Regions from separate parts of the Shewanella sp. AC91-MNA-CIBAN-0169 genome, predicted to be linked through region 1. Evidence: riboswitches for the same ligand, from Rfam matches in the RefSeq annotation. Region 1 holds a riboswitch; the other holds the start of a gene.
What was found. Region 1 has a riboswitch for lysine ahead of lysC (lysine-sensitive aspartokinase 3). Riboswitches for the same ligand answer to the same signal wherever they lie in the genome.
Positions count from the first base shown of each region.

Region 2: linked by a shared signal. The riboswitch ahead of AAEY98_RS16010 (Na+/H+ antiporter NhaC family protein) and the one ahead of lysC (lysine-sensitive aspartokinase 3) in region 1 are both predicted to bind lysine.

Region 1 covers NZ_JBEOPM010000008.1:97,083-113,843, reverse strand. The annotation lists gene AAEY98_RS09320 (class 1 fructose-bisphosphatase) at 1-904, opposite strand, end outside; gene AAEY98_RS09315 (S9 family peptidase) at 1,077-3,374, shown strand; gene arcA (two-component system response regulator ArcA) at 3,464-4,180, opposite strand; gene AAEY98_RS09305 (DUF3293 domain-containing protein) at 4,856-5,335, shown strand; lysine riboswitch at 5,576-5,750, shown strand; gene lysC (lysine-sensitive aspartokinase 3) at 5,885-7,264, shown strand; gene AAEY98_RS09295 (succinylglutamate desuccinylase/aspartoacylase family protein) at 7,269-8,387, shown strand; gene AAEY98_RS09290 (site-2 protease family protein) at 8,459-9,595, opposite strand; gene AAEY98_RS09285 (DUF4144 domain-containing protein) at 9,815-10,177, opposite strand; gene AAEY98_RS09280 (flagellar assembly protein A) at 10,221-11,888, opposite strand; gene AAEY98_RS09275 (methyltransferase) at 12,066-13,112, opposite strand; gene AAEY98_RS09270 (alkaline phosphatase) at 13,215-14,489, opposite strand; gene gshB (glutathione synthase) at 14,591-15,544, opposite strand; gene rsmE (16S rRNA (uracil(1498)-N(3))-methyltransferase) at 15,583-16,323, opposite strand; gene AAEY98_RS09255 (endonuclease) at 16,373-16,761, opposite strand, start outside.
Region 2 covers NZ_JBEOPM010000019.1:69,671-86,431, forward strand. The annotation lists gene AAEY98_RS15955 (copper resistance protein NlpE) at 1-33, opposite strand, end outside; gene AAEY98_RS15960 (patatin-like phospholipase family protein) at 361-1,494, opposite strand; gene AAEY98_RS15965 (DUF3369 domain-containing protein) at 1,834-3,396, shown strand; gene AAEY98_RS15970 (sensor histidine kinase) at 3,407-4,771, shown strand; gene AAEY98_RS15975 (proline--tRNA ligase) at 4,836-6,551, opposite strand; gene AAEY98_RS15980 (acyltransferase) at 6,869-7,480, opposite strand; gene tsaA (tRNA (N6-threonylcarbamoyladenosine(37)-N6)-methyltransferase TrmO) at 7,485-8,234, opposite strand; gene rcsF (Rcs stress response system protein RcsF) at 8,387-8,782, opposite strand; gene AAEY98_RS15995 (H-NS histone family protein) at 8,944-9,354, opposite strand; gene AAEY98_RS16000 (electron transfer flavoprotein subunit beta/FixA family protein) at 9,790-10,539, shown strand; gene AAEY98_RS16005 (electron transfer flavoprotein subunit alpha/FixB family protein) at 10,541-11,464, shown strand; lysine riboswitch at 11,868-12,084, shown strand; gene AAEY98_RS16010 (Na+/H+ antiporter NhaC family protein) at 12,164-13,723, shown strand; gene AAEY98_RS16015 (thymidine kinase) at 13,883-14,461, shown strand; gene AAEY98_RS16020 (acyl-CoA dehydrogenase C-terminal domain-containing protein) at 14,536-16,326, opposite strand; gene AAEY98_RS16025 (TlpA family protein disulfide reductase) at 16,711-16,761, shown strand, end outside.

The DNA.
Region 1 (16,761 bases):
CGCGCTGATGGATTTCGGTTGGCTGAATGTCCAAAATAGTTTCATAACCTGTTGATGCTTTACCGCCAGCTTGCTCAACTAGTAATGCCATTGGGTTGGCTTCATACATTAAGCGTAACTTAAACGGTTTGGCTGGGTTTTTATTGTCTGTCGGGTAAGAGAAAATCCCACCACGACACAATACCCGATGCACATCACCTACCATTGCAGCAATCCAACGCATATTAAATGATTGCGCTCGAGGTCCTATTTCTCCGAGTAATAAATCGGCAATATAGGTTTGCATTGGTGCTTCCCAAAAACGCTGGTTTGACATATTAATGGCAAACTCGGCGGTGTCCGGGGTTATTTGCACGTTATTGTCGGTCAGAAGAAACTCTTGGCTGTCTGGAGCAAGAGTATAAAACTGAGTGCCTTGACCAGTGGTTAGCGCCATCATGGTTGATGGGCCATACAACACATAACCCGCAGCAACTTGTTTGCGGCCAGCTTGTAAAAAGCTTTGTTCGTTTAACTCTCCGGTAGGTGCTGGTAATACCGAAAAAATAGTGCCCACTAATGAGTTTATATCGATATTTGATGAGCCATCGAGTGGATCAAAACACACTAGGTATTCACCTTTAGCGTTCACCTCAACCACATAATCTTCTTCTTCAGACGCTAAACCACGTACATTGCCATCGGTTTTAAGGGCATCTTTAAGCATGTCATTGGTGATCACATCCAGTTTTTTCTGGGTTTCGCCTTGAATGTTTTCTTGCTCTGTTGCACCCAAAACACCCGCTAATGCACCGTGACGAACCGCACCACTAATGGCTTTTGAGGTGTCAGCTAAGGTTAATAGTAGTTGTGTTAAAGAGGCGTTTACGGCTTGTGCGCTAAGGGTTTGTGCCAAAGTCTGCATGATTTTTCCTATGAGATTTTGCGAGGTTAAGGTCGATGTTGTTAATTCTTATCAGTTATGTGCAAATCATACCCCACAATGGCGCTAATTTCAGCGATTGTTATCTGGGGTTTTGGTTTTACTGTAAATTGAGGCAAAATGTGGGCGGATTGAATTGCCCCAAGGATTAATAATGACAATAACATGGAAGCATCATGCTTTAGCGGCAGTGTCTGCCGTGCCACTCCTTTTTACTAGCCCGTTTTTTTCAGCAACCGCTAAAGGCAGCATCATGAACTCATCAACCACCGCAACACTGACTGCGATCAACGGTAGCACTACACCACTGACCATCGAACGTATTCATGCGTCACCAGCCTTAGCGGGTTCTAGCCCCCGCGGGTTGGCCTTATCGCCTAACGGAAAACGTGTAACTTATTTATCAAGCCGTGCTGATAATCAACATTTGTATGATTTATGGCAAATGGATATCGCGACTGGTAAGCGCAGTGTACTGATTAATGCTGATCAATTAGAGGCAGGAGAACTGTCTGATGAAGAAAAAGCTCGACGAGAGCGTCAACGTATTTACGGCCAAGGGATCATGGAGTATTTCTGGTCTGAAGACAGCCAACATATTTTAATCCCTGCAGCGGGTAAGTTGTATTTATATGACGTTGCCAGTAATAAAGTGGCTGAGCTTGCAACCGGTGACGGTTTTGCAACCGATGCGCGTTTGTCTCCGAAAGGTCACTTTGTATCGTTTGTACGCGATCAAAACTTATTTGTATTGTCATTGGATAACCAAAAAGTAACAGCACTCACCACAGACGGTAAAGGGCCGATTAAAAATGCTATGGCAGAGTTTGTCGCCCAAGAAGAAATGGACCGTATGACAGGTTATTGGTGGGCGCCCGATGAGTCTGCAATTGCCTTTACTCGTATTGATGAAACGGGTGTGGAGTTAGTGACTCGTAATGAAATTTACGCCGAGGGGATTAAATTAACCGAGCAGCGTTACCCTTATGCAGGCAAAGCCAATGTTGAGATCGCACTGGGTGTCGTGACCTTAAAAGATCGCATTATTAGCTGGATTGATTTAGGCAAACAAAAAGACATGTATTTACCTCGCGTAGATTGGCTACCCGACAGCCAGCATGTGTCGTTCCAATGGCAAAGCCGCGATCAACAAACGTTGGATTTACGCATTGCTGCAATCTCTCAGCCGACACAAGTTAAAACGGTGATTGAAGAGCGCAGCAAAGCATGGGTAAATTTAAACAATGATTTACACTTCCTAAAGCAACAAGCGGCCTTTATTTGGGGCTCTGAGCGTGATGGATTTAATCATCTGTATTTATTTGACTTACAGGGCAAACAACTTAAGCAATTAACCCAAGGTGATTGGGCTGTTGATGCGCTTGAGTATGTCGATGAAGCAACGGGTTGGGTATATTTTAGCGGTCGTAAAGACAGTGTTGTTGAACGTCATTTGTATCGGGTTAATCTCAATAAGGGCATGGATTCCATTGAGCGAATTAGCCAAGCATCGGGTATGCATGAAGCTGTATTTGCGGATAAAAAGCCCGTTTATTTAGATTACTTTAGTAGTTTACAGCAGCCGCCGCAGATAAGTTTACACAATGATTCTGGCAAGCAGTTAGCTTGGGTTGAGCAAAATGACATTGATAAAAATCATCCGCTTTATGATTATGCTGGTTTATGGCAAATGCCTGATTTTGGTCAATTAACAGCTGAAGATGGTCAAGCATTACAATACAGACTGTTTAAACCGGTGCCTTTTGATGCCGCTAAACAGTATCCGGTTGTGGTGCGCGTATATGGTGGACCGCATGCTCAGTTAGTGGTCAATAGCTGGAGCGAGGCAGATTATTTTACTCAATATTTACTGCAGCAAGGCTATGCGGTATTTCAATTAGATAATCGTGGCTCAGCGCACCGAGGCACGCAATTTGAACATGTCATTTATCAAAACATGGGTGATGCTGAAGTAAACGATCAAAAAGTTGGCGTTGATTACTTACGTAGCTTGCCGTTTATTGATGGTGACAATGTTGCTATTTATGGTCACAGTTATGGTGGTTATATGGCGTTGATGAGTCAGTTTAAGGCGCCGGGTTATTTTAAAGCGGCAATATCGGGTGCGCCAGTAACGGATTGGCGTTTGTACGACACTCATTATACTGAGCGTTATATGGGGAACCCGCAAACCAATAAAAAAGGTTACGACGCCAGCAGTATTTTACCTTATGTCAAAAATTATCAATCGGGATTATTGATGTATCACGGTATGGCTGATGATAACGTTCTGTTTGAAAACAGCACTAGAGTATATAAAGCGTTGCAAGATGAGGGTAAGTTATTCCAAATGATGGATTACCCAGGGTCTAAGCATTCAATGCGTGGCGAGAAAGTGCGTAATCATTTATATAAATCATTAGCGGCATTTTTAGATCAACAGCTGAAGTAATCACTATTGTGTTAAAGGATTAACGAAAAAGCAGATATAAAAAAACCAGGTGATTCACCTGGTTTTTTATTGCGGTTAACCTTAAAAGATTACGCTTCTAAGTCACCACAAAAACGATAGCCTTCACCGTGAATTGTCGCGATGATTTCTGGCGTATCAGGCAAGCTTTCAAAGTGCTTACGGATGCGACGTATTGTCACATCAACGGTGCGGTCATGAGGCTTTAATTCACGGCCAGTCATTTTTAACAACAAGTCAGCACGAGTTAAAATCTTACCTGGGTTTTCAACAAAGTGAAGCATCGCACGGAACTCGCTGCGTGGTAGCTTATAAGCTTCACCTTGTGGGTTAACCAAAGAACGGCTATTGATTTCTAAGCTCCAACCGTTAAAACGGTAATACTCAACAGAACCTTTTTCTTCAGTTTCTGCGGCAGCATTATTAACGCGAGTTAATAGGTTACGAGCACGGATCGTTAATTCGCGAGGGTTGAATGGTTTAGTGATGTAATCATCTGCACCAATTTCAAGACCTAGAATCTTATCAACTTCGTTATCACGGCCAGTCAAGAAAATAAGACCGATGTTATTAATTTCACGTAGCTCACGAGCTAATAATAAGCCGTTTTTGCCTGGTAAATTAATATCCATAACAACAAGATTAATCTTATTGTCTTGCATGGCTTTATGCATTTCTGCGCCGTCGTTAGCTTCAGTGACAACATAACCTTCAGCTTCAAAAATACTGCGTAATGTATTACGAGTTACAGCTTCATCTTCAACAATTAAAATGTGCGGATTTTGCATGATATTTACCTGATTTTATAAAATTCGATTCTAGCCACTGTTTGCGAACTGTGTGCTAATAGATTGCAATAGCGCTTTAGCTAATGCGCTAAGATTCCGATATTTTTTGGTGTTTATCTATGTCTACCCTGAATTAAACACTCTCTATAAACTCTATTATGTAACACTTAATACTGGTTACTGAGTCTGCTTACGTCGATTAATTACCACTACGCCAAGGCACGCGTTTGCACTTATTCATGATGGTGTAAAATTTGTTGCACTTAAGCTTACTTACTATGAATGCCATTTAGAAAGATAGTTCCTTCTATTGCAAACTTATTTAATCGTATTAATGTTTTATCAAATGTAGAACAAATTTAGTACGACTGTAAACTTTACATCAAAAAATCATCACACTCACAACAACATTTGCTGAGTTTTTGAGGTGTATGTAGCTAACTTTGCTACAGTGATTTAATAGTGCGTAATGGTTATTGTACTCGTTTTAGGCATTTGTTAACAAATTAAATGTTAAAAAATTAATATAACACTCGAGTATATGAAAGATTAACCTTGCTAAGATGATAATAATTAATGGTTTTCTAATATAGTACTGCTGATTTAGATCGTAAACCTTTTAGAAATCAAACCTATCTGCTAGACTAATTCTGGCTTAATTGACGAAAATTTATTATGGAAAATGTTATAGATACATTGTGGAATGAGTATCAAAGTACTCATTTTTTGTTTACTCAACGCCTTTCTCATGATTTCCCATTTGCTATTGTTACTGCCCATAACCCCCGTGGTTCAAGACTCTCTCCTAGTCAAAATCGCTTACTCGATCGTCAGCTTCAATTTAAAATTCAACAATATAATCGTCCCTATCGTGCGTTAATCGGTGCAGCACCTGATTTGTCACATATGGAAAAGAGCTGGGCTATTTTTATTGATAAAGAACAAGCTGTTGAGCTTGGTCGAGAATTTAATCAACATGCAATTTACTACGTTAATCAAGGTTTGCTATCTTTGATTGCATGCCTTGATAGCATCAAACCTGAAGTTGATATGGGAATTTTTAATCACCGATTAAGGATGGTGAGTGAGTTGCCAGAGATAGGTTCGTATAACTGGGTAAATAATGACGTAATTAAAACTGCACAGCTGCGATAAAATAATTAACACATTATCTTGAGACAATACTTACTAGATTGTCTCGGTAATTTGCGGTTAATTATGTTTTTTGGATATTTATGGGCATTTTTTCGTAATAGAGAACAATCATTGCTCTGAAGTCGCAGCCGCATAATATTTCACTGCAGCGATATTTTTTATCAAAACAGTGTATTTTTACTGTGTTTGCTGATTGACTTGATAGGGTATTTTTTGCTATTTTCAACTCCCTCCTTCGGGAGGAACAGAAGAGGAGCGTTAACTAGGTAGTAAGTGAGAGGATGCCAATCCGATGACCACTTATGATGGAGATTAGCGCCGAGGTATCAGTTTGTTTGGCAAACATTGATATCGGTCGATTAGGCTGAATCCTAACGATTGTCACCTATTTTTTTGGTGGAGAGCTTCTGGTGATGATTGCTGTTTCCCTTCTATAAGGGTGCGTTATCTTAGCACCAGGCTCTTCGAACGTAGTGTGTTCGGAGCGTATATCATGTTAGTAAATCACATCTTATTTTTGAGTCTTTCGCAAACAGCGGAGGCATCAGTATGAGCTTTGTTCAGTCTGAAATAGATACCCCAGAATTAGTCGTTGCCAAATTTGGCGGCACGTCAGTTGCTGATTACGCCTCTATGAGCCGTTGTGCAGATATTGTGTTGGCTAACCAAGCTACTCGCCTTGTGGTAGTAAGCGCCTCCAGCGGAGTGACCAATTTATTAGTTGAGTTAACTCAAGCTAATGTGAATGACGAGCGTCGCTTGGTATTGCTTAAGCAAATTGCTCAAATTCAATATGCGATATTAGATGAACTCGGTCGTCCGCAAGACGTGGCAGCCAGTATTGATAAAATACTCAGCCGGATGTCAGTACTCAGCGAATCGTTAGAGCTGAATCGCAGCAAAGCGGTTATGGACGAGTTACTGTCGACGGGAGAGCAATGTTCATCGATTTTATTTTCTGCGGTTATTCGGGAAAAGGGCACTGCTTCAAATCATTTTGATGTGCGTCAAGTATTACGTACCGACAGTCACTTTGGTCGCGCAGAGCCACAAATTGAAGCTATTTCAATGTTAGCAGGTGACTTTTTACAGCCATTACTTGCGCGTTACGTTATCGTTACCCAAGGCTTTATTGGTGCGGATGAAGAGGGACGAACAACAACATTAGGCCGTGGTGGTAGTGACTATTCGGCGGCATTACTTGCCGAAGCGCTTCGTGCTACAGCGGTTGAGATTTGGACCGATGTGGCCGGTATTTATACCACTGACCCACGCCTTGCCCCCAATGCCCGCCCGATTGCTGAAATTAGCTTTAATGAAGCGGCTGAGATGGCGACCTTTGGCGCTAAAGTATTGCATCCCGCCACCATCTTACCGGCAGTAAGACAAAAAATTCAGGTGTTTGTAGGTTCAAGTAAAGCGCCTGAAATGGGCGGAACTTGGATCCGTCATCAAGTTGAAGATACCCCAGTGTTTAGAGCGGTGGCGTTACGCCGTGATCAAACTTTACTTAACTTGCATAGCTTGCAAATGTTACATGCTCAGGGCTTTTTGGCTGAAACGTTCGCGACCTTAGCGCGACACAAAATATCCGTCGATTTAATCACTACCTCGGAAGTTAACGTATCGTTAACCCTAGATAAAACGGGTTCAGATTCAAGTGGCCAGGGCTTACTCAGTGAGTCGTTATTACAAGAGTTATCGCAACATTGTCGTGTAAGAGTCGAGGAAGATTTAGCGTTAATCGCCATCATCGGTAATCGCATAGCATCAACGGCTGGCATTTGTAGTAGGGTGTTTAAAGTGCTTGAAAACCATAATGTTCGGATGATTTGCCAAGGCGCCAGCCCACATAATTTATGTGTGTTGGTTGCAGAGTCGGAAGCGGCGCAAGTGGTTAATGCCTTGCACCAAAACTTGTTTGAGTAATCATATGACTAAAGCAATACAATCGTCAGTTCAAGTTGGAGAACTGGCGACAGGACACGCATTGACCGTTCCAATATATTCATTCATTGGTAGTGATAATTCTGCGCCGAGTGTCTATATTCAGGCCAATGTTCATGGTGCTGAAGTGCAAGGTAATGCGGTGATTTATCAACTGATGACCTTATTGGAAGGTTACCAGGTTTTAGGTGATATTACGCTTGCCCCCTTAGCCAATCCTTTAGGGATTAATCAAAAGAGTGGTGAGTTTACTCTAGGGCGTTTTGATCCCATTACAGGGGTTAATTGGAACCGCGAGTACTTTGATCATCAAGTCGATATTCAAACTTGGTATGCCGAGCACCAACGTTTAACCAATAGTGAGCTGTTTTGCGCCTATCATTCAATGTTGGTAGAAACTTGCCTGGCGCGCCTAACTCATTCTTTTGGGATTTCAACAGGTCATCGGTTAGCAGTAAATTTACAGGCTATGGCACATCAAGCAGACATAGTGCTTGATTTGCATACCGGCCCTAAGTCGTGCAAACACTTGTACTGCCCTGAGTATGATATTGATGCGGCGAGATTTTTCTCGATCCCGTATACCTTGGTTATCCCCAATAGTTTTGGTGGCGCGATGGATGAAGCTACCTTTTGCCCTTGGTGGCAGTTAACCGAGTATGCAGCCAGTCAAGGCCGTGAATTTTCGGTACCTGTGTCAGCATTTACCTTAGAGCTTGCAAGCCAAGAGCGGATTGATTTAGCTGACGCGTTAGAGGATGCCAAAGGCATACTGGCTTATTTAAGTCACCGTGGCGTGATTGCTGAAAAAGTTTATCCAGCCAGTATGGAAAGATTTGGGTGTTACTTGAAGGATTATAAGAAGTTTCATGCACCTAAAGCTGGCTTAATTGAATATTGTGCCAGTGTCGGTGAACCATTAACCGCAGGCAAACCTTTAGCGAACATTTTACGCATAGATTTGTATGGTACTGAACAGGCTTACCAAGCCATTAGTTTACCCATGGATTGTGTGCCTATTTTGCATTTTGCTTCTGCGTCGGTACTCCAAGGCACAGAGTTGTATAAGGTGATGACTAATGTGTTTCCATTACAGCCTAGTTGATTAACTGCTTTGGCTAAGTAAAACAAAAACGCCTGCAATTGCAGGCGTTTTTGTCGATGCGTAAATTGCAATTAACTGCCTAAAATCTGTAGCGGAATCGCTAACATTTCGTTACCAGAAGCAGCAAAATACCAAATAATGCCCACTAAACTTGCTACCGTGAGTAAATACCATACGGTAGAGAAAATTTGCCCGTAACGATCTAACGGCAATAAATGACTTTGATGGCGACCGCGCCATTCAAATACAATTTCTACACTGCCGATCAGTAACAAAAAGCCCAGCAAGGCGAGCCCTAAGCTATAGCTAATGAACACACCGATAGCGGCACCAGCAATACAAGCCACTAGACCGACAACACTATTCATTGAAAAGCTGATGCTTTTTAAAATATGACCGCCATCGAGAGGTAAAATGGGCAGTAAATTAAACAAATTTAGCAGCGCATTGAATGTTGCTAATCCGGCAAAGAATATGTTGCCTGTTAGCCAATAAAGTCCAAGTGAGATAATCGATAAAATGAGTCCAAAAGTGGGGCCCATAATCGAAATATACACATCTTGCCAGCGGGTGTTGATACGTTCATCACTTAGCGCTAAGCCGCCCACAAAAGGGATTAAATAGATCCCTTTGGTTTTCATGCCGAAATGTTTCATCGCTCGAATATGGCCATATTCATGAAACACTAAGCAGCCTATGAGGGCTAAGGCAAATTCAAATGAAAATAACCATGAATAGGCCGCAACACTGGCTCCCGCAAAAAGGACTTTAACCACCTTGGCACTTTTTAGTAGCTTAAAACCTAATGATGCCAGTCCAACAACACTGAGCTTTTGGTTTTTTACTGCTGCAATTTCAGGTGTTTGACGCTCAATATCTTCAACGGTTCGTTGACCTTGGGTTATGGATTCATCATCTATTAATAAACAATAATCCAGTTGAAACGGTTGCCAGTTAACATCGATTTCTAATCGTACCGGTAGTGAACCAATATTGGGTTTAACGGGTTCGTCGTGGTTGATATTTGTTTCAGTCGGTACCGACGTTTGAGTGGTCAGTTCAAATGAATGAATATGAAAGGCTTGGTCGCTAGCGCTTGCAGACTTTTGTGATACCAGTTGATTGTCCCAATAAAGTTGCTGCCAGCCCGCAATCGAGCCTTCTAGTCGCAGACGTTTACCTAGACATTCAATATTTAGTAATTCCATTAAGGATTCTCAGGGTTTATGGACAGTGAGCATAGAGGCATTTTGCCAGAGCTGTGTGTGTTGCTCAATGGGTTTTACCATTATATTCGTTAATCATTAGCTTAGATTTATGATTGAGTGATTAAGGTAAGTAACATGAGTCTGTTGTTGGTAAATTGAAGGTTAGTAATGCTAAAAAGGAGGTGTTATGTGCTGTTAATCTTCAGTCTGAATACGTTGTTAATACAGATGTTCTAATTCAGCCACGGTCGCAATACCTTGCTCTATGGTGGTAAAGACAATTTTTGCACTGCAGCAATGTCCTTGAAACTGACCATACTGGCGTACCAGTGGCAGTAACTGTAACACGCTCATATCCTGACTTAGCTTAACCAGTACAGGCAGTTCAGCCACGCTGGGATCCTGTGGCGGATTTTTCTGGATGCTATACACATGGCCGGCATTGTCGATGAGTTTATCTTCAGCGTGGACGGTAAATTGGTTGGCGCAAATAAAGCCCAACCAATCTTGATAGTTAACCAGATACATTAGCTCATCATCTTGATCAAACTGGAGTATGGCCGGCCAATGTATCTGTTGCATAGTTATCTGTTTGTCCACTTTTTATTGTCTTACCAACTGATTGTTATCGATTACTGTAATCGAATGATACTTCTTGATTGACGTTTTTTACAATACACGGCCCATGTTCACGTTGGCTGCGATTGAATGCCGCACCTATATGAATTTCGACGTTGGTGAAAATGTGTTTTTCAGCTTTGATGACGTAATTATTATAGTAGCCTTCAACTTCGTTAAGATGTTGAGTGTATTCTAGTTCTTCTTTCATACGTTCTTCTGCCATTTGATTTTTTTGCTCGAGCATCATTTTGACTTGCTCAATCATGCCGGCATCGCTTTGCCATTCCGTTTTGGGCGGTAATTTACGTAATCTTGCTTCTATTTCTAAGCCCGCAACAACCATGCCTTTAATACTGTCATCTAACTCTTTAAGTTCTTGCTTTAATTCACCATGATGCATGGCACAAAACAATTCCGTTTTAGTGCCGGCGGTAGCACCAAATGCAATGGCTCTAATGCCTTTTGCTGCAGTAGCAATGCCGCCGATTAAGTCACCTCGTCTTGCTTGGGCATCACTGACGGTAATAGTGTCACCTGAGGTTGAGTGACTGTGAAGTAACTGCTTGGTGACTAGAATATTGCCTAGGGCCTCTAAATGGGAATACTGCACAAACTGGGCACAAATTTGTCCGGTAGCTTTTATTTTAGTGCTGAGATCGTGCTCTTTAATTAAACGGCCAATAACACCTTTACTGACAATGACATCACCATGAGCTTCAATAGACGCGGACTCAACAAAGCCCATTACCGTTACGTCACCGCTAGCTTTTACTTCCATACCTTCGTGCACATCGCCAGTGATTAAAACACTGCCTTTAAAATTAACGTGGCCATAGCGAACGTCTACATCTTTAATTTGCAGCATATCGTCAACTTGCATACCGCTGCGATTTTCAACTGGCTGACCAGACACTGTGGCGATGAGTTTATGTTGATCTTTAGGGTGTAAGCTGGTGCCTGTGCCTGGTTCCATTGGTTTATCTTTACCAGGAATTTGTTGCAGTATATCGCCGTGAACATTAAAACCAGGGGTGCCGATGGTTGAAGGGTTTTTAACCATCAGTAAATCATTGGGCTTAACGGTAATTAGTGCGCCTAAATTACGCATGTCGACCGAGCCGTCTTCGCGTTCTTGTGGTTGTAATAAGCGCTCACGAGCTAAGGCGACTTTTCGGGTTAATATCGCATTGTCGCCGTTAACGGCTGCTTTACCGCAAGCTATGACGCCTTCACAGGTTTCTCCTGGTGGCAATATCGACAAACGCTGCATTAATGCCATGATTTTAGGTTTACTCAATCCCATTTTAATTTTTTGAGTTTTAAGGGTATTAAGTACATCTGGCAGGGTAATATCTTTGCCGCCCCAAGCTGAAGTGATTTTCATACTGGCTTGCATTTTATCGTCACTGACACTGATATTAACGATACCGTCTTTACGTTCGGCAATGGCAAAAAAGAGCTCGTGAGTTCCGGAGTTTTGACCGCATAGAGCATTAACTTCCGCTACCGCTTTAGCAATTGCAGGGGCAATAGGAAACAGCATAGCAAAAGCCGCCTGTGTGAGTAAGGCGTTAATATCCTCTGCTGACACTGGGCCGTGAGTATTGGGAATTATACGTAATTCCACTTTATTTTTATCAGCACTTAGTGCGACGATTGAGGGCTCTAACATAACATCCTTTGTTTTTATTTTTATATCAGGTCATAACAGGCAAATAGAATACCAACGAAATGAATTACAAAATGTGCGTTATTTTGCCTTTAAGCCAATTTAGCTGATATTAATCTGCATTTCCAGCAGTAAGCTTGCTTTGTCGCTTATAAGTGAAGCGGTTTCAGGTGCGGAGTATTATTGGTATGAGTGTTGATGGAAATACAATTTATACTTATTGTTTTCCGCTACCACATTCACTTTGCCAAAATGCGTCGCTATCGTCTCTGAATAAGGCAAATGGCGATTAGCGACAATCTGCCATACACCTTGTGATGTCAGCCTAATAGCACTTTGTTGGACAAATTGCGTGGCAATATCAGTCGTGCTGGTTAACCCATCATGAAATGGCGGGTTGGAGATAATACCATCGAACTTGCCTGAGATTTGATTAAACCCATCTGAAGGATAGACCTTTGCCTGCATACTATTGGCTGCTAGGGTTAATTCACATGAGAGTAACGCCATTGCATTGATATCAATGCACTCAATGGTTAACTCTGGATTGGCTTTTAGCAATGCAGCTGTAATGACCCCTGCACCACAACCAAAATCGAGTACTCTGCCGCGTAAGTTATCCGGTAAATGTGACAGCAGTAATTCGGTACCCTGATCGAGACGTTTCTCGCTGAAAACACCGACAGTATTACAAATTTGCAGTGTTCCCTGTGGGGTTTCTAGTGAATATTGGCTTACCCAATCGCTTATGGATAGCGTTGGTGCTGCTTGGGTTAAATAACTGACATACACTAGACAATGGCGGGCATTATCTTGCTTGATCGGGGTTGAGTAATAATCAGGTGTGAGTTTATCAATTGATTTAACTCCACCTTTATTTTCACCCACAATCATCAATTGGCCATCGATATTTAAATGTTGTGCAGCCAGTTGCAGTAAATAGCCCATTAAGGGTTTAGCTTTTGGAAAGTAAATAATGACGCTATCAAATTTTGCATCAGCTAATGACTCAGGCAGTTGATGGCCAAAATAGCATTGTAATTTTTCATTAGCGCAAGAGGATAATGTGAGGTGATGATTAAAGTCTAGCGCTAGGGCGGTGACATTATCGGCAAACTCAAGACATTGATGTGCAAAGGTATCAGCTTCATAATTGAGCACTAACACATTGTGTTGCTGAAAGTATTTGCTGTTTCTAATTAACGCTTGAGAAGGATTTGTTAACACGTCGGTTGCTCATAATGCTAGTGATAAGATAAACACGCTGATATTAACACAACCCCCACTTCGATAACGGGGATTGTGTTAGACATAGTCGTCAGTCAGTGATTAAGGTGTTTGCACCGATTGCGGTAGTAAGCTAAACATCTTAATCGCAATATCAATATTGTCTTGATGACCGCTAAATAATCTCGCACCTGGGCCTTCTGCAAAGACTTGAACATCCATCGCGGTATGACCGCCACTTGTCCAACCGGTATTCGATTCAATATCAATGAGTTTACGCAGTGCGATTGATAATGGCTCATTACCTTGCATGCGTGCGCTTTGTAATTGACTGTATTGCGCTTCATTTGGTGTAAAACCAAGTAGCGTCGCCGTTAAAGGTTGCCAGTTATCTTCGGCAATGGCACGGGTAGCAATAACATCAGGGCTGGCTTGAACCTTATGCAGTACTTCAGGGTGCCATTCGTATTTGTCATGTGCACCAACTGATAATCCACCGGTATTATGATCTGCTGTCACAACCATAAGGGTGTCTTTACTTTGGCGAACAAATTGTTCAACCACTTCGATAGCGGATGCAAATTCATCCATTTCACCCATCGCGGTAGCAATATCGTTACTGTGACCTGCCCAGTCAATTAAGCTGCCTTCTACCAATAACACAAAACCTTGTTCATTTTGTGATAGTAAATCTAATGCCTTTTGGGTCATATGGCTGAGTTTATGCGCTTGTTTATCATTAATCACCCAAGGCAATTGTACATCAGCAAACAGCCCCAATACTTTTGGCGTAGTCACTGATTCTAGCTCAGAGAATTCAGTGATGTGTTGGTAGCCTTTCGCGCTAAACTGCTTAAGTAATGTTGGGGTGAAATATTGCTGGCCACCACCAAGAATCACATCAGCATCAGAAGCTAAATAAGCTTCTGCAATGTCTATGTAATTACTACGGCTTTCGTTATGAGCCAAAAATGCTGCCGGTGTAGCATGGTTTACTTGGGAGGTAACCGCTACGCCAGTAGATAAGCCTAATGCTTTGGCTTTTTCCATTAAGGTTGTGAGTGGGCGTTTTTCGGTATCAACGGCAATAGCACCATTATAACTTTTAACTCCAGTTGATAATGCAGTGGCAGATGCGGCAGAGTCGGTGACATAGCCACTGATAGAAGCTGGGTAAGTGCTTGCCATACCAACGAGTAAGCGATCAAAAACCGTTTGTTCAATCTCTTCCGTTTCAGGATTATCTTTATAGTAACGATAAGCTGTGGTGTAAGCCGGTCCCATACCATCACCAATCATAATGATAATATTTTTGGGTCTTGATGGACCGACGGTTGGCACATTATTGCTTGCTGTATTAGCGACTACAGGTGACATAACGACTTCATCAGCCATTGCACCCGTTACGATCAAGCTAGATACCAATAATAATCTACCGATTATCCGTTGGTAGGTAGATAAAAAATGCATGATTAATCCTATTTTTGCTGACTAATACGGGCTTCGATGGCATCCATAAGCATGCCGGTAATATTAACGTCGAACGCTGCTTCAATTTCTTTAATGCAGGTTGGACTAGTCACATTGATTTCAGTTAACTTATCGCCAATAACGTCTAAACCGACAAAAATAAGGCCACGCTTTTTCAATTCTGGACCAATAGCACGAGCAATTTTCCAATCACTTTCCGATAATGGTTGGGCTACACCACTACCGCCAGCAGCTAAGTTGCCACGGGTTTCACCTTTCATCGGGATACGGGCTAATGCATAAGGTACCGGTTCACCGTCCACCACTAAAATACGCTTATCACCTTGAGTGATTTCTGGAATAAAGGCTTGCGCCATCGCGTATTGTTGACCATAACTGGTTAATGTTTCGATAATCACGCCAACGTTAGGGTCATCTTTTTTCACTCTAAAAATAGACGTACCGCCCATACCATCTAGCGGTTTTAAAATGATGTCTTGTTTTAGCTGGTGGAATGCTCTGATGCGTTTAGCATCGCGGGTAACAATAGTGTCTGGGGTAAATTCAGAAAACCATGCCGTAAACAGTTTTTCATTGGCATCACGTAAGCTTTGTGGCTTGTTAACAATCAATACGCCTTCTTCTTCCGCACGTTCGAGCATATAAGTCGCGTAGATGAATTCGGTATCAAATGGTGGATCTTTACGCATTAAGATCACATCAAGTTCGGCTAAGGGAGTATCAACTGACTCGCCTAAGGTAAACCATTGATCAGCATCTTGCTTAACCGACAATTCACGCATCGTGGCCATGGCTTTACCGTTGACCATTGCAAGGTCATGCATTTCCATATAAAACAATTGGTAGCCGCGTGCTTGTGCGTCCAATAACATCGCAAAGCTCGAATCTTTTTTGATGTTTATGTCGCTAATCGGGTCCATAACAATACCGAGCTTAATCATGTGTGTATCCTTTAATAATGTGCAGGGAAGATATCGGTTTACCCAATATCGCCAAATTTAACTTGTAATGCGGTAATGGCAGTTAATGACGCTGTTTCAGTTCTAAGTACCCTTGGCCCCAATAAAATGTCGGTAAAATGTTGGGTTTCGGTCATGGCAATTTCTTCGTCAGATAAACCGCCTTCTGGGCCAATTAATAATCTTACTTTGTGGTGTTGACCGGATAACTGCAAACCATTAATACCGTGTGAGGCTCTCGGGTGCAAATTCAGTTTTAAGGCTTCGGTGGATTCTTCACACCATTGTGCCAATGTCATTGCAGGACGAACAACCGGAACAATACTGCGGCCAGATTGTTCACAGGCACTGATAACAATTTTTTGCCATTGTTGCAGTTTTTTGTCTAAGCGCTCACCACTCAGTTTGACACCACAACGATCAGAAAATAACGGAGTAATGGTTGTTACACCCAACTCTACTGACTTCTGAACCGTAAACTCCATCCGGTCTCCGCGTGAAATCACCTGGCCTAAATGTAAGTCTAACGGCGATTCACTGTTGTTAGCCTCACAACTTAAGACCGTGACAGCAATCGATTTCTTACTGGTTTCAATAATTTCAGTTAAGTAATCATTGCCGTCACCGTTAAACAAGCTGATGCGATCACCCATTCCCATGCGCAATACTCGGCCAATGTGGGCGACACCATCCTCATCTAATTGAAGAGTTTGCCCTTGTTGTAAATTGTCTAGGGGCTGAAAAATGCGTGGGACTCTCATCAGTGTTGACCTTATTTAACCAATTGTTCAAGGGGAGCTTAATCGTCAATTAACGAACTAAGCCGTTATTTTGGCATTGTTTGAATACAAAATCATTATGATTACCTTGGTTAGCAGCGATTAAGGTATCACGCTTGCACTCAGTTGCCGTCACTGGCTGCATTTTGTCCCATGCATTAAACAGTTTTTGTTGGCTACTGCTAATTTGTAGACCATAGGTTTGTTGCATATAGAGGTAAGTGCGAGCGATAGGACCTCTTGCTCGTTTAGGCGGTTGTGCTTTGCGGCCTTTAAAGTCGACAATCATTTCACATTGTCCGTATTGATTCGCTTTTCCACCCCAATCACTAAACCTAAAGTTGCTGCGATCGCCATTGACCTCACCAACAGCAGGAACGAGATTATGTAAATCGGCTTCCATTTTTTTGAATTGCTTGT
Region 2 (16,761 bases), on a different contig from region 1:
TGTTAATATAATCACTAACCATAAATTTTTCATCTAAAATCCTTTTAGATACAAAATTGTTACGAATGTGACGCTCGGCAGTTCTGGTTTTATGTGTCTCAAGTGAATGATCAACAATTTAAAATAATATTCACTTTTATAAACGTGACTATGTAAAACATGTCTATTTGACTCAAGCTAAACCAGTATGACGAGGATGACTTTAATATAGATAACCAAAGCGCACTCACGCTTTTATCATCAATTAATCCCGATGTTAATTCTTGATGTTAATTCTCGATGTTAATTCTTGATGTTAATTCTTGATGTTAATTGTTGATGTTAATATATAGGTATATCATAGATTTTGAGTATTAACGGTTAAACTTTAGTCTGTATATCGAAAAATTGTTTTATTTCATCAATTCTATCCATTGCATCTTGATAACCTAAATCAATCAAGGTGGTGGTATAGCTTTTTTCGAATAATAAATACGACACAATACTCGAGTCAGACTGTCTGTTAATACCAAATAATTTCAATAAAGTTCTGATTGCAAAAGGCATATCATCATAGAACCGTTCTGCAATTCGGCTTAAATCTTGACTAGGTTTTATCACTAAAGTATCAATATGACGCAAGTTCAAGGTTTCACGGTCTTGTGGGGATATCATTGATAAGGTGCTGTTGACCCGTTGCAGACGCTCTAAGTCGCTGTTCAATGTGTCCGAGAAAATGGTATCTAATAAATGTCCGGCGATTGTTGCTGTTTTAGGGTGATATTCAAACTCGATGGGAAAGTGTTTGTGTGGACTGTCTAAATTAATCACAAATATTTTACTCGCACCTAGGTGGATAGGGCTTGATAGTGGCGATAATTGATGGACGGATCCATCACCATAATAGGCTTGATTAAGTTTAATTGATGGGAATACCATCGGAATTGCTGAGCTTGCAAGTAAGTGCTCAGTATTTAATAAACTGCGAATACCAACTCGTCTAGCACGTTGCCAATCATCAATGTGTTCGTTACCTTGATAGAAAGTATATGAACGTGAATTGTTGTAGCATGATGAGTCGATACTGATAGCTTTGAGTGCATCATTACCAATATTACGATCAATTCTTTTAAAATCGATAAGGTTATTCAGCAACTCTCGTAATGGTTGATTATCCAGTAGGCTGCCAGCATCAGTATTGACTTTGTCATCTTGTAGACCTTTAATTGCCATTCGTCCCAAATGTCTCAACACTTGAGGGATCGAAGTGCGATAGACTTTATGGGTTTCAAAATGACGCCACACCCAGTCCAGTTTTTTTATGGCCAAATGGAAACAAGATGCGTGGGTCGCTATCGATATTGCATTAATAGCACCTGCAGATGTACCACAAATAATATCAAATGGAACATTATGGTTGCGTGGGTAAAACTGCACTAACGCTTTTAATACGCCAATTTGATAAGCCGCCCTTGCTCCACCACCTCCAAGTACTAATGCTGTTGATACTGGCAATATCGGTCCTTTAATCGGTTAAGTTTGTTTGATTCTAGTATGAATTCTTTTTGTGTTCTACACCAGTTACCAATAAGTCGACTATGCTATTTATTGTCTATCCTTTATCTTCACTATATCTATTATCGAGGTTAATACTTTGAGATGAAAAGTTGAACATGATTACGAGCACTCATTTGCAACACCATATCGAGATTGATAATAAGATCTAAAGTAATCTTTTACTCGTATGGTTATTTAGCCTTCATGATAAAACTAATGTAAATAGTTCATCATAGATTGTTGATGTTGATTTTGTTAACGAATACTCAATTGATTATACCAATTTAAGGATGGCATGTGGCTCTGTTTAAGACAACATCAGAAGTATCGGTTGATAACGATGCAGCACATAAAGCAAAGCAACTTTCTCCCTGGAAAATTGCCATCATTGATGATGAACCAGGCATACATGATGTGACTAAATTTGCATTAAGTCATTTTGAGTTGGAAGGTAGGAAACTCGCTTTTTATTCAAGTTTTAGCGCTGAAGATGGATTCATTTTACTACGCGATGAGCCTGATATCGCGCTCGCATTTATCGATGTTGTGATGGAAAACGATCACGCGGGGCTGGATTTAGTTGAACGTATTCGAGGTGAGTTAAATAATCACAGTACAAGGATTATTCTTCGCACTGGTCAGCCGGGCAGCGCTCCTGAGGAAAGGGTGATCAGAGAGTTTGATATTAATGACTACAAAGCAAAAACAGAATTAACCGCTACCAAACTTAAATCGTGTGTTTATGCTTCCTTGCGCTCGTATCGAGATATTAAAACAATTGAACTAAGTCAGCGTGGGATGGAGAAAGTCATCCAAGCTTCTTCTTCTGTGCTACTAAGCAATACACTGCATCATTTTGGCAGTGCTGTTCTTGAACAAACATTGCAATTACTTAATTTGAATAGCTCAGCGCTTTATTTAACCAGTTTTCGTGAAGATCTCTACCAAGATACTCATATGAACCTATTAGCCGCGACTGGCGATATGGTGAGTTACTGTGAAATAGAAAATGTCGAATCACTACCGGGTGAAGTGAAAGAGTATATTATTGAAGCCATTAGTTTAGAGAAGTCGATAGTTCACGATAATATTTATGTAGGCTTTTATAAGTTTGGCCAAGATGTTACCAGTATTTTATACCTCCAACACGACACCGCATTAACGCCTTTGCAGGTCAGGATCCTTGAATTATTTGCTGCCAATGTTAGTTTGACCTTTGAAAACCTTTCAAGCAAAGAAAATGTCCAACAAACGCAACGTGAACTGATCCTAATTATTGGTGATGCGATTGAACAGCGCAGTAAAGAAACCGGTGCTCATGTTAGGCGTGTGGCAGTGATGAGTGAAATGCTGGCTAACCATATTGGTATGAGCGATGATTTTGTTGAAACCATGCGCTATGCCGCCCCTTTACATGATGTGGGTAAAATTGGTATTCCTGAAAGTATTTTACATAAACCCGGTAAGTTGACCGATAGTGAGTGGGAAATCATGAAAACCCATGCAGAAAAGGGCTACACCTTACTTGCTGCATCAAATCGTATCATAGCCAAAATGGGCGCTCGTATTGCCTATACACATCATGAACGATGGGACGGTAATGGTTATCCTCGTGGGTTAGTTGCTGATGCAATACCGATTGAAGGTCGCATTATGGCTATCGTGGATGTAATTGATGCACTGTTGTCAAAACGCAGTTATAAAGACGCCTGGTCCGCTGAAAAAGTAAGAGATTATTTAATTGAGCAGTCAGGTAAGCAATTTGATCCTTTGATGTGTGATGCCAGTTTAACCTTGCTTGATAAGTTTGTAGAGATCCAGCAACAAATGCCAGATGAACCTGCGCAAAGCACACATTAAGTTATCTATTATGAATCAGAATTTAGATCAAGTATTACTGGCTGTCAGCCGGTCTGAATTAATTGATACTGGAAACTTAGATTCGGCTTCAAAATTGATTGTCGATTCAGTTTGTCGCGGACTCGATATCGACAGGGCAGGTATATGGTTGTTAACAGAAGATAATCAATCAATCGGTTGTTTTTTATTAGTTGATAATCAAACTAAACAAAATAATATCACGCTAACTCGCTTAGCGTTTCCGGGGTATTTTCGCGCTCTCGATACAGAAAGAACGATTGCTGCCAGTGATGCTATGACAGATCCAGCAACCTGTGAATTTAAAGAGATTTATTTACGTCCCAATGCAATCACAGCCATGTTAGACAGCCCAATAAGGCATGCTGGTAAAATGATCGGCATTATCTGTTGTGAGCATAAGGGAGGCGTTCGGCATTGGAGCCGTGATGAGCAATCATTTGTGAGCTCTTTGGCTGATTTGTATGGTAGAGCTGTTAACGCTAAAAAGGTCAAGGCTTACCAAAATGAACTTGAATTGAATAATTTAGCCTTAGAAGCAGAAGTTGAAAAGCGAACCGCAGAGTTAAAAAATGCGATTAATAATCTACAAGTAACGCAAACCAGTTTAATAGAGAGCGAAAAGCTTGCCGCCTTAGGTAATCTTGTTGCTGGTGTTGCACATGAAGTTAATACTCCATTAGGTATTTCAGTGACATCAACAAGCCACTGCATCGATGAGTTAACTAAACTCAAAACTTTGTTCGCTGCGGGTGAATTAGAACAACAAGACTTTGAAGAGTTTATCCATACACTTACTGACGGATTACATTTAATTGAACGCAATTTATCGCGTGCCGCTGAGTTAGTTCATAACTTTAAACGCACCGCCGCTGACCAGCTTATTCTAGAAAAAGAACAGGTTAATTTAACTGAATATTTGGAACAAATATCTTCCCCTCTTAGGCCATTAACCCGTAAGCAAGGTATCGAACTTGATATTCAATTAGAACCCGACTTGGTTGTTGAATCTTATCCTGGTGCTATTGCACAAATCTTTACTAATCTAGTGTCCAATTGTTTTCGGCATGCATTTCCTGCCGATTATGTAGGACAAAAGCGAATTATATTAGGCGCTAATTATTGTGGTGATGAAATAAAGATGTTTTACAAAGATAATGGTAAAGGCTTGAGCCCTGAAGTAAAGCGGAGAATATTTGAACCTTTTTTTACTACCGCACGTAACATTGGTGGCACAGGGTTAGGCATGTCTATTGTGTATAATCTAGTAACGCAAAAATTAGGCGGTAGGCTTGAGATTATTTCAGAGTTGAATCAAGGCCTTGAAATCGATATTTATATCAAAAATATTACATAAAAGTGTTTTGCAGCGATAAAAAACGCACTCTAAAGTGCGTTTTTTCAGGTTATATCGTTAATAACTAGCCTTTAGCTGCATTTGTTAAAAACGCCACAATCTCATCGAATGGAATATCTTGTTTCTCACCCGTGCGACGGTTTTTATATTCAAATACACCTGCATCAATATTACGATCGCCAATCACGACAACATGCGGTAAGCCAATGAGCTCCATGTCGGCAAACATAACCCCAGGACGCTCTTTACGATCATCCATCAATACTTCAACACCAGCATCAGCCAGGTCTTGGTAAAGTTTTTCGGCAATGTCAGCTACACGATGTGACTTATGCATATTCATTGGCAAAATGCCTACAGTAAACGGTGCAATCGCTTCAGGCCAGGTAATGCCACGGTCATCGTTGTTTTGCTCAATAGCAGCAGCCACAATACGACTCACACCTACGCCGTAACAACCCATCAATAACACTTGAGCTTTACCGTTTTCGTCTAACACGGTGGCATTCATTGATTTAGAATAACTTGTTCCCAACTGGAAGATATGGCCGACTTCAATACCACGAGCCATGGCATACGTACCTAAGCCATCAGGCGTTGGTTCACCTTCGACCACATTACGGATATCCGCTGCAGTCGCTAGAGGCAAATCGCGCTCCCAGTTAATACCAAAATAATGCTTAGCTTCAGTGTTGGCACCCGCGGCAAAATCGCTCATCACAGTCACACTATGATCAACAATAATTGGCATCGTTAAGCCAACAGGTCCTATAGAACCAGGACCTGCACCCACTGCTGCACGAATTTCTGCTTCTGAAGCAAATTCAAATGGAGACGCGACTAATTCAAGTTTGTCGGCTTTAATTTCGTTAAGTTCGTGATCGCCACGGATAACTAAGGCAACTAATGGCGCTTCGTCAGTAGCACCTTTTACGATTAAGGTTTTAACCGTTTTAGTGATGACTAAACCAAATTGCTCAACTAACTCAGCAATCGTTTTGGCGTTAGGCGTATCCACTAACGTCATCGCTTCAGTCGGCGTGGCAAGAGTGTCGGTTGGCATTGGTGATTCGGCTTTTTCAATGTTAGCGGCATAATCGCTACCCGTTGAATAAGCGATTAAGTCTTCACCACTGTTAGCCAGTACATGGAATTCATGCGACATGCTACCACCGATAGAACCAGTATCAGCCAGTACAGGACGGAATGATAATCCCATACGAGTCAGAATATTGCTGTATGCGGTATGCATAGCGTGGTAAGTGTTATCCATGGTTTCTTGATCTAAATGGAAAGAATAGGCATCTTTCATCAAGAATTCACGCGCGCGCATCACACCAAAGCGGGGACGAACTTCATCACGGAACTTAGTTTGTACTTGGTAAAGTGTTAACGGCAGTTGCTTGTAAGAACTTAATTCTTTACGGACTAAATCGGTGATCACTTCTTCATGGGTTGGCCCCAATACGAAGTCACGATTATTACGGTCTTGGAAACGTAATAATTCAGGACCAAACTTGTCCCAACGGCCCGTTTCAACCCATAAATCAGCAGGTTGAACTAACGGCATTAATATTTCGATAGCGCCTGTTTTATTCATTTCTTCACGAACAATGGCTTCAACTTTACGTAAAACACGTAAACCTGATGGAAGCCAAGTGTAGAGACCTGAAGCATTACGACGGATCATACCGGCACGTAACATTAACTGATGACTAATCACCTCTGCATTAGCAGGGGTTTCTTTTTGTGTTGAAAGCAGGTACTTGCTAACTCGCATTCCCAATGTCCAAAATAGTTGCTATGAATTAGCATCATTTTAGCACCTGCAACAATGATGTCACCTGCTAATTCGACTCAAAAGTAGCCTTTGTTATACTTTAACCGCAAGTGACCGTTATTAAACTTCACATCGGGATAATAAATGCATATTAAATAGCTTTCTATCCCTCTATCCAGTGTTGTATTGACTTGTTATAAGAACACAATAGTCGCGTCAATGTGCTTAGATAGCAACAACAATGGCAAGTTTAATATCGATGAGTTGCCACTAATTTGTCTTTATTGAATAACCCTATCTATTCAACGTATCTGAGGTTATTTATCGCGTCGGTCGCCAATAACTCGGGCAGGATTTCCAGCAACAATGGCAAAATCGGGTACATCTTTTGTAACAATGCAGCCCATGCCAATCACCGCACAATCCCCAATGGTGACACCGTCAACAATGCCTGCCTGAGCGCCAATCCATACATCTTGGCCTATCACTACACCTTTTGATGTCGCGGGTTGTTTATAAATGGGTGCGCTGGGTGACATACCATGGTTAAAAGCATAAATCGTGACGTTGTTAGCAATACGTGTTTGGCTGCCAATTTTGATACCGTTACGGCCCCCATCTAAGCTGCAGCCATGGTTAATGGCCACTTCATTGCCTAGGGTAATTGGGCCATGCATAAACACATCAGCGGCAATCATACATTGATCGCCAATGATAATGTCCCTACCAGGTTCGGCAAAAAGCTGAGCTTGTGGGGCAATAAAACATTGTTCACCTACATGAATGGTTTCAAGCTGACATAGCCGTTGTTGAATGTCATCTTGCCAAGGTTTTGCCCATGTTAAATGTTTTGGTTTAAGTGAAAAATACAGCCATGGCATCCATGATAAGCGTTTTTTATGTTGAGCTTGGTAATCTATGTCTGCCATTGATTTAATCCTTCAGCAGTTCAACTTTTGTCGGTTTGAGTTCTAACACTTCAATACCTTGAGCTGTGATATGCCAAAAGATATCTAAGTCGTATAAAGCCACTTGATAAAGTTTGGGATCATTTTTGGCTTTTTTGTATGCAGGACGAGGATCTTGTGACAATACCCCTTCAATAAGCGCGGCTAAATCTTGGTACTGCTCTTGTTGGCTGTAGTGATCTATTTGCTCTGTCGCTAACGATGTATAAGTCAGTGGGATGAGGATTGGGGCTTCTTGGGCTATGCCGCCTTTGGCGTCTAAAATAGCATCAGAAAAAGGAATATAAGGTTTAATATCGACAATTGGCGTGCCGTCTAATAAATCCATTCCAGATATTACTAAGCACACTTTTCCTTTACGTTGGATAACTCCATGGAGTTTTACCACTGATTGGCCAATACCATTTGGACGAAATGTGGAGCGTGTAGCAAAAACGCCCAGTTTTTCATTGCCGCCTAAACGAGGAGGGCGAACGGTGGTTTTCCAACCTTGAGCCAGATTTTCATGGAAACAGAATAATAACCATAAGTGTGAATATTGCTCTATTCCTCTTACTGCATCAATATGATTAAACGCGGGTTCAAACTCTATATAACCTACCGCATTGACTAAACCTGGCTGACGAGGAATACCAAACTTTTGTTTGTAAGGTGTTCTGCATATTGCAACAGCATTTAATTGGCTGCTAAACGGAACGCTAGATTTATGATTCATTAGATCTGTTTGACTGTGTCGATCGTTGCTTTGTGTCATGCGATACCTGAATTAAGCAAACAAAGGGAGTTATAAATCAAATATAAAAAATGTTGATGAGTGTTATATGAGCACTCATCATTTATGGGCAGCCAATATAATATATTGAGTTGTTATTTTTCTGTAGGAGTTTTAATGGCTTGACCGACACAAAGTGCACGGCTAAAACAACTATTATCCGCTTCAGTAATCATAAAACAGCTTTTAACTACAAAACCATTTGCGCCCATATCTGCAGCAGATCTTCTGGCATTGCTTCGTGCTACGGCCATTTGCGGTGGTGCATCTTGTTTGCTTTCTTGGCAGGCTTCGCCTTCCACTAAACCTAAAGTTTCAAATGTTCCTTTAGGTTGATCGTTTCCTTCATATAACTGTACATCACCGACTTTAAAATAATCATTGATCGCTTTACTGTCTAAATTACTTTTGAACGTATAATCACTCGCACAAGCGCTCAATAATAGTGCTATACCTGAGGCAATAAATGCATATTTAAGAGGAAAAGTCATAGCCGTAGCCTTCTATTAATGGGGAATGGATCAATGACGGTTAGTTTACCTTTTCTCATGGCGATGATAAAGCGCTCAAATGCTATAAAAAAAGAGCTTACCGAAGTAAGCTCTTTTTTATTTTAAATGCTAACCGTGTGGTTAACCCTTAATCAGAATAATTATTCCATACCAGGAATTAAGAATTCGCTCATATTTTTGCCGCTATCAACTTGTTGTTTGAATACGGTAGGCATACGACCTTGGCCAGTCCATTGAATTAATTCACCATCAACAGTGATTTGATATTTTGGTGGGCGCGGTGCACGTTTAGGTTTAGCTGTTTTAACAGAAGAGGTCACATCACCTAAATCTTCAATTGATAAACCACTGTTTTCAATTTGAGCAAGAATTTCAGCAATACGAGCGTTACGCTCTGCATTAGCTTCAAGTTCTAATTTTTCTTCTTCTTGACGTTCGGTAATGATTTTTTCTAATTTGGCCGCTGTTTCACGTAAATCATCAAGAGACAATTCTTTTACTGCAGCTTTAAAACGACGGCCGTGGGTTAATATGTCTAAAAAGTCACTCATGTTGTATAGTTTCCTAATGATTTATTTATAAAATAAAAGTTATAAGAGATAAAAAGTATCAACGTTCCGTGTAAGTTTCAGTACTTCATATTGTTTATTTGGGTCGTTATTATTAATATAAGTCAGATTAATTCTCTGATTATTACTAATACAGCTTAATCAATACTGAATATAGCTGTAATAATAGAAACTATTTGGCATTGAATCAAATAAAATCATCTAATTATGCAATTAATTTTAATTAAGCATTCCCATTAAGTAATTAATGATCCACTACTTGTTTAGTTTGATTGCCACCACAATAACAAAAAATATGTAAACAGTCGTTTGACTTTGATTGACGTTAACGTTAACAGGACGTAAAGTTAACCCATCTTGCATTGGCGAACGCCAGTGTGTTGTCCATATACATTGAAGGTGTAGGAAGGAAAACCTATGAAAGTATTGGTGCCTGTTAAACGCGTAGTTGATGCCAATGTGAAAGTCAGGGTAAAAGCTGATAACACAAATGTTGATACGACCAACCTTAAAATGGCGTTAAACCCATTTTGCGAAATAGCGGTAGAAGAAGCTGTTCGCCTCAAAGAAGCTGGCATTGCCACTGAAGTTGTAGTGGTAAGTGTTGGCCCTAAAGCGGTGCAAGAACAATTAAGAACCGCAATGGCACTGGGTGCCGACCGAGCGATTCATATTGAGACCGATGAAGAGTTAGTGCCTCTTTCGATTGCTAAGCTGTTAAAGGCAGTGCAAGAAAAAGAGCAAGCACAACTCGTTATTTTTGGTAAGCAGTCAATTGACGGCGACAATAACCAAACGGGTCAAATGCTCGCAGCATTAACTGATATGCCACAAGCGACATTTGCATCAGAAGTCAAAATTGATGGTGACATGATTACGGTTACACGTGAAATCGATGGCGGACTACAAACGCTGAAAATGCCTTTGCCTGCGATTGTGACGGTAGACTTACGTTTGAACGAACCTCGTTATGCTTCATTACCTAATATTATGAAAGCTAAACGCAAGCCATTAGAGATTATGGCTGTGGCTGATCTTGGTGTGAGCTTAAGAGCGCATCAAACAGTACTTAGCGTCACACCTCCAGTTGAGCGTAAAGCGGGCATCATGGTGTCTTCTGTTGAAGAGTTAGTTGATAAGTTAAAAAATGAAGCGAAGGTGATCTAATATGACCATTTTAGTATTAGCAGAACACGATAATGTCAGCCTGAAAACTGACACGGCGAAAGTAGTTAGCGCTGCAACAGCCATTGGTGGTGATATTCATGTACTGGTTGCTGGTGCTGATTGTTCTGCCGCAGTAAGTGCAGCACAAAGTTTAGCGGGTGTGAGTAAAGTATTAGTGGCAGATGCCGCTCAATATGGTGCTCAACTAGCTGAAAATGTATCAAAATTGGTTGTTGATATTGCCGGAGACTATGAACACATTCTGGCTGCAGCAACCAGTATAGGTAAAGATACATTGCCTCGCGTAGCAGCATTATTAGACGTTGCCCAGATTTCTGAAGTGATTGAAGTTGTAAGCAGTGACACTTTTGTACGCCCTATTTATGCGGGTAATGCGCTTGCAACAGTGCAAAGCTTAGATGCTAAGAAAGTCATGACTGTGCGCTCAAGTGCGTTTGATGTTGTAGCATCAACAGGCAGTGCTGAAGTCATCAACTTAAGCCAAGCAATTGATTCAAAAACTGAGTTTGTTTCTCAGTCACTCACTGAATCAGCCCGTCCTGAACTCGGTAATGCTGGCATTATTGTGTCTGGCGGCCGTGGTATGGGCAGCGGTGAAAACTTTGCCATTTTAGAACAACTAGCCGATAAGTTAGGCGCAGCAGTAGGTGCATCACGTGCAGCTGTAGACGCGGGCTTTGTACCTAACGACTTGCAAGTTGGGCAAACGGGTAAGATTGTCGCCCCTAACTTGTACATTGCAGTGGGTATTTCTGGCGCGATTCAACATCTTGCTGGCATGAAAGACTCAAAAGTAATTGTGGCCATTAACAAAGACCCTGAAGCCCCTATTTTTCAAGTGGCGGATTATGGTTTGGTTGCCGACTTATTTGAAGCGGTACCGGCATTGAACAACCTCGTTTAATCAGATGTTAAGTCGCTAAACGGAGGAGTTGATTAAGCTCGTGTTGTTCAGCCGACTTTGACGCGCTATTAAACGTTCTGTTGTACGATTAAAAAGGTTTCTACTCATAAGGTAGAAACCTTTTTTATTGGGCTACTCTTGGATTTCTCTTGGATTTAGTACTGGTTTAGGTGTTGATTTTTAAAAATTCAGTTCAAATATCCAGGGTTTGATGCGGTTGCTGTTTTTGTGCCCATTACACTAGTGTGCATTTGATTTAAAAACGTTAAACTAATGCTATGCAATTGTGGTTTAAATTGATGTTGTTGTTATTTGTCGTGCTGTTTAGTGCTTTTTACTGGCGCAGAATATGTAATTTATGATTGTATGTTCGCGTTGTGTGTAATGAGCTTTAACTACAAACAACAAAAGTAGAGGTGCGTTGCATAAAAGTCATGTTGAATTGGGTGATGCCAATAATTCGACATAAAAGGGTGCAATGCCGAAATAAATGGGGTTATCAGCCGTATTTGTTGGGGCAGTTCTCGAAAGGGACTGCACTGTCATAGTGTTTTTATCGACTTGATAAAAAGAATGATATTCATATTAAATGGATATTACTGTGGAGTGCTACTAGTTAAGTTAACGCATACACTTCCTGTGTATGTTTAGCCTTATTTCTAGTTTTTCTCCATTCGTATCCAACGAAGAAATAATTAAATTATGATAATAAGTTATGCCGATTCGGCACTTTCTGTTTTGCCACCACTTGTGGCTATTACTCTGGCTATTTTAACTCGTAAAGTATTGCTATCTTTAGGGGTTGGCATTGTTTTCGGCGCCTTATTACTAACCGATTTCTCATTGGTTGGCAGTGGCGAATATATCTTAAATACAGCCAGCCAGTTAGTTTGGAAAGACGCCGGACTGAACAGTTGGAATGTGTACATTTTAGGCTTTTTGATTGTGCTGGGTATGATCACAGCATTGATCACTGTCAGTGGCTCTGCTCGTGCTTTTGCTGATTGGGCTAAATTGCGTATTCGCAATAAACGTGATGCCAAGTTAATGACCATGTTTTTAGGCTGCGTAGTGTTTATTGATGATTACTTTAATAGTTTAGTCGTCGGCTCGATTTCACGTCCAATCACAGATCGCTACCATATTTCGCGTGCCAAATTAGCTTATATTCTTGATTCCACCGCTGCGCCGGTGTGTGTTATTTCTCCCGTATCTAGCTGGGGTGCATACATTATCGCCTTAATTGGCGGTATTTTAACGGCTCATGGATTTACAGATTCTGGTCATTTGAGCGTCTTTATTCAAATGATCCCAATGAACTTTTATGCCATTTTTTCGTTATTATTATTACTGTGTGTTGCAACGTTTAGCTTAGATGTTGGCCCAATGCGCCAGCATGAATTAAACGCACTGCGGGGTAACTTGTTTGATGAGTCAAAAGGCCAACCCCCTGGCGCTGTTACAGATTTACCTGAAGCCGATACCGGTAAAGTGATGGGCTTATTTTTACCTATCGCGGTATTGGTGTTTGCGACAGTGTATTTTATGGTTTCAAGTGGCGCCGATGTGTTAGCAGCAAAAGGCTTACCGTTTAATGTACTTGGGGCATTTGAGAATACCGATGTTAGCTCGTCACTATTTTTTGGCTCTGTAGTTGGTCTTATTGCGACGCTCATTCTTGCTATTCAGCAAAAAGTTGACTTGTCTATGTTACTCAAAGGCATGTCGGTTGGCGCGCGCTCGATGTTGCCAGCCATTTACATATTACTTTTTGCATGGACAATTTCGAGTGTGATTGGACAGCTTGAAACCGGTAAGTACATGGCAAGTTTAGCCACTGACAATATTCCGTTTGCGATGTTACCTGCAGTGTTATTCCTATTAGCGGGTATTACCGCATTTGCGACAGGAACAAGTTGGGGCACGTTTGGGATTATGTTGCCTATTGCAGCAGATATGGCTATGGGAAGTGATAGTAGTATGATGTTGCCAATGTTGGCCGCAGTATTGTCTGGTGCGGTATTTGGCGATCATTGTTCGCCCATTTCTGACACCACTATATTGTCGTCAACCGGTGCCAGTTGTCATCATATTGATCACGTGGTTACTCAACTGCCGTATGCCTTAATTGCCGCGTTCATCAGTTTAGTCGGTTACACCGTATTAGGTTTTACTGGCTCATTAATCGCAGGGTTAGTTTGCTGTAGCGTGTTGTTTGTCATCAGCATTGTGATATTACACTTTTGGGCTAAGAAGTAATTTCTTGAACTAAGCCCTACTGTATGTAGGTAGATGTCCAATTTAAGCTGTAATAAAAATGCCGTATTCGTTATGAATACGGCATTTTTATTTGTTATTACGATGTTGGAAAAGGTAATATGAACGACATTCACTAGCTAAACATTAGGACGCTTCATTTTGGCGCAACTGTACTTTTATTATTCGGCGATGAATGCCGGTAAATCAACATCATTACTGCAGTCATCTTATAATTATCGTGAGCGCGGTATGCACACTTTAGTGATGACGGCATCGATAGACAATCGTTATGGTGTCGGCAAAGTGTCATCACGTATCGGCATCGAAACCGAAGCGCAGGTGTTCGGTAGCACTGATAATTTAATTGAGTTAATTTCGACGTCGAATGATGAGCAAAAAATTCATTGCGTATTGATTGATGAAAGTCAGTTTTTAAGTAAAGAACAAGTTAGACAGATTACTCATGTTGTTGATAATCTTGATATTCCAGTATTGTGCTATGGTCTTCGCAATGATTTTCAAGGCGAACTATTTCCAGGCAGCCAATATTTATTAGCTTGGGCTGACAAGTTGGTTGAGCTTAAAACTATCTGTCATTGTGGCCGTAAAGCTAACATGGTCGTGCGTCTTGATCATGACGGTAAACCGATGCGTGAAGGCGAGCAGGTTGCCATTGGCGGTAATGAAAGTTACGAGTCGGTTTGTCGAAAGCATTTTCGTGAGTTTTTGTGGGATTAAGTCAAACCCAACTTAACTGAATAAAAAAGCCGCTTCAAGTTAATTGATGCGGCTTTTTTGTGTGTCACTATTTATTAAAAATCGGCTTCTGCGAAATCGACAATATCTGCACTACTCGATTCAATTTGTTTGCGTAAGCTGCGGGTTTGGCTGCCCCAATAGCTCATAAAGAATTGTGCGGTTTTAAGTTTAGCTTGGTAAAAACCAGTCTCTTCAGTACCCGCTTCTAATGCGGCTAATGACGTTGCTGCAACGCGAGTCCACATCCATGCTAGTGCGGTAATTCCAAACAACTGCATATAGGCCATTGACGCTGCACCAATGAGATCAGGATTCTTACTGGCTGACTGCACGATAAAACCGGTCGCTTTTTCAAGATCGCCTGCGGCATCCATTAAGCCTGCAAGATAAGGTTTCATTGCGTCATTAGCCGCGTTTTGCTGAATTAATTCCTTCACCATACCTGACCACAAAGTTAATGCTGCACCTTTGTCGGCAAGTAATTTACGGCCGACTAAATCGAGTGCTTGTACCCCATTTGTGCCTTCGTAAATCATTGCAATACGGATATCACGCACAAACTGCTCCATACCCCATTCATTAATATAACCATGGCCGCCATAGACTTGCTGGGCATCGACACAAGCTTTAAAGCCTTGGTCGGTGACAAAGCCTTTAACAATCGGTGTAAATAACGCAGCAAGTGCATTAGCTTGTTTGGCTTTTTCTGGATCGGTATGACGTTCTACTTGGTCAAGCCACAGCGCTTGTTGACCCATTAGCGCACGTGTACCTTCGTTGAACGACTTTTGTGATAACAACATACGACGCACGTCGCCGTGGACTAATAATGAGTCTGCAGCTTGCTCTGGCTGCTTAACACCACTTAATGCACGGCCTTGAATACGCTCTTTGGCATAAACGAGAGCATTTTGATAAGCAATATCTGATACGCCTAAACCTTGAATACCGACACCTAAACGTGCTTGGTTCATCATGGTAAACATGGCTTTTAGACCTTGATGTGCAGCACCAACAAGCTCACCTATTGCGCCGTCAAAATGCATCACACACGTTGAGTTACCATGAATGCCCATTTTATGCTCAAGACCTGTTGCGCTAAGCTTGTTAGCTTCGCCTAAGCTACCATCGGCATTCACTAAAAACTTAGGTACAGCAAATAATGAAATACCTTTAACACCGTCCGGTGCATCTGGTAAACGCGCTAATACTAAATGAATGATGTTGTCGGCTAAGTCGTGATCGCCCGACGAAATGAAAATTTTCTCACCGCTAATAGCAAACAGTTCATCACCAGCAGGAACCGCTTTAGTGCGCAGTAAGGCTAAATCTGTACCCGCATGAGACTCTGTTAAGTTCATGGTGCCGGTCCATTCACCACTGACCAGTTTGGCTAAATATTTTTGCTTTAGCGCATCGCTGCCGTGAACGTGAATCGCTGAATAAGCCCCATGGGTTAAGCCTGGATACATGGCAAACGCCATATTAGTGGCTGTTTTCATTTCGGTTGCAAATGTACCGATAACTTCGGGTAAACCTTGGCCACCAAATTCAGGATCGCAAGTTAATGTTGCCCAACCATCTTGTACGTATTGTTTATAAGCTTGCTTGAACCCTGTAGGGGTAATGACCTTACCATCAACCAGTTTACAACCTTCTAAGTCTCCACTGGCATTGAGTGGCAACATGATGTCAGTGCTGAAATCGGCAACACCTTGTAAAATCGCATCAGTTAGCTCAGCATCTAACTCATCAAAACCACGTAAATCAGTTTGTTGATAGACATTAAGCAGTTCAGATAGAATGAATTGATAATCGCGAAGAGGAGCTTGGTAAATTGGCATAAGATCATTCCTTGGTTATGTTGTATTTTAGTTGGGTCTCGGCAACAAAATGTAGTTAGTTACTGGTCCAATCAGATAGTTGATTTATCTAACCATACCCAATTTCGAGTAAAAACTCAGTATTATTTTTACGTAAACGTAAACTTAATTTTATACGTTTAATGTACCGATTTATTTACTCTGAAATATGCGTATTGTTAGCCTCTTTATTAATACCGTAATCACCTATAGAAAGTTCAGTACTGATGAACCATTTTTTTTGCTCTGCAAACGAATACAGAATCGTTTTTGTCCGGTCTATGAGTTATCTACAAAAATTATCTATCCAAAATTATCTATCAAAATTATCTATCAAAAGAATACGCCATCAAAAAGGGGCTAGTGATGAAATTAGTTTGGTTTGGAATAAGTATATTGGCATTGTTCTTTTTGTCT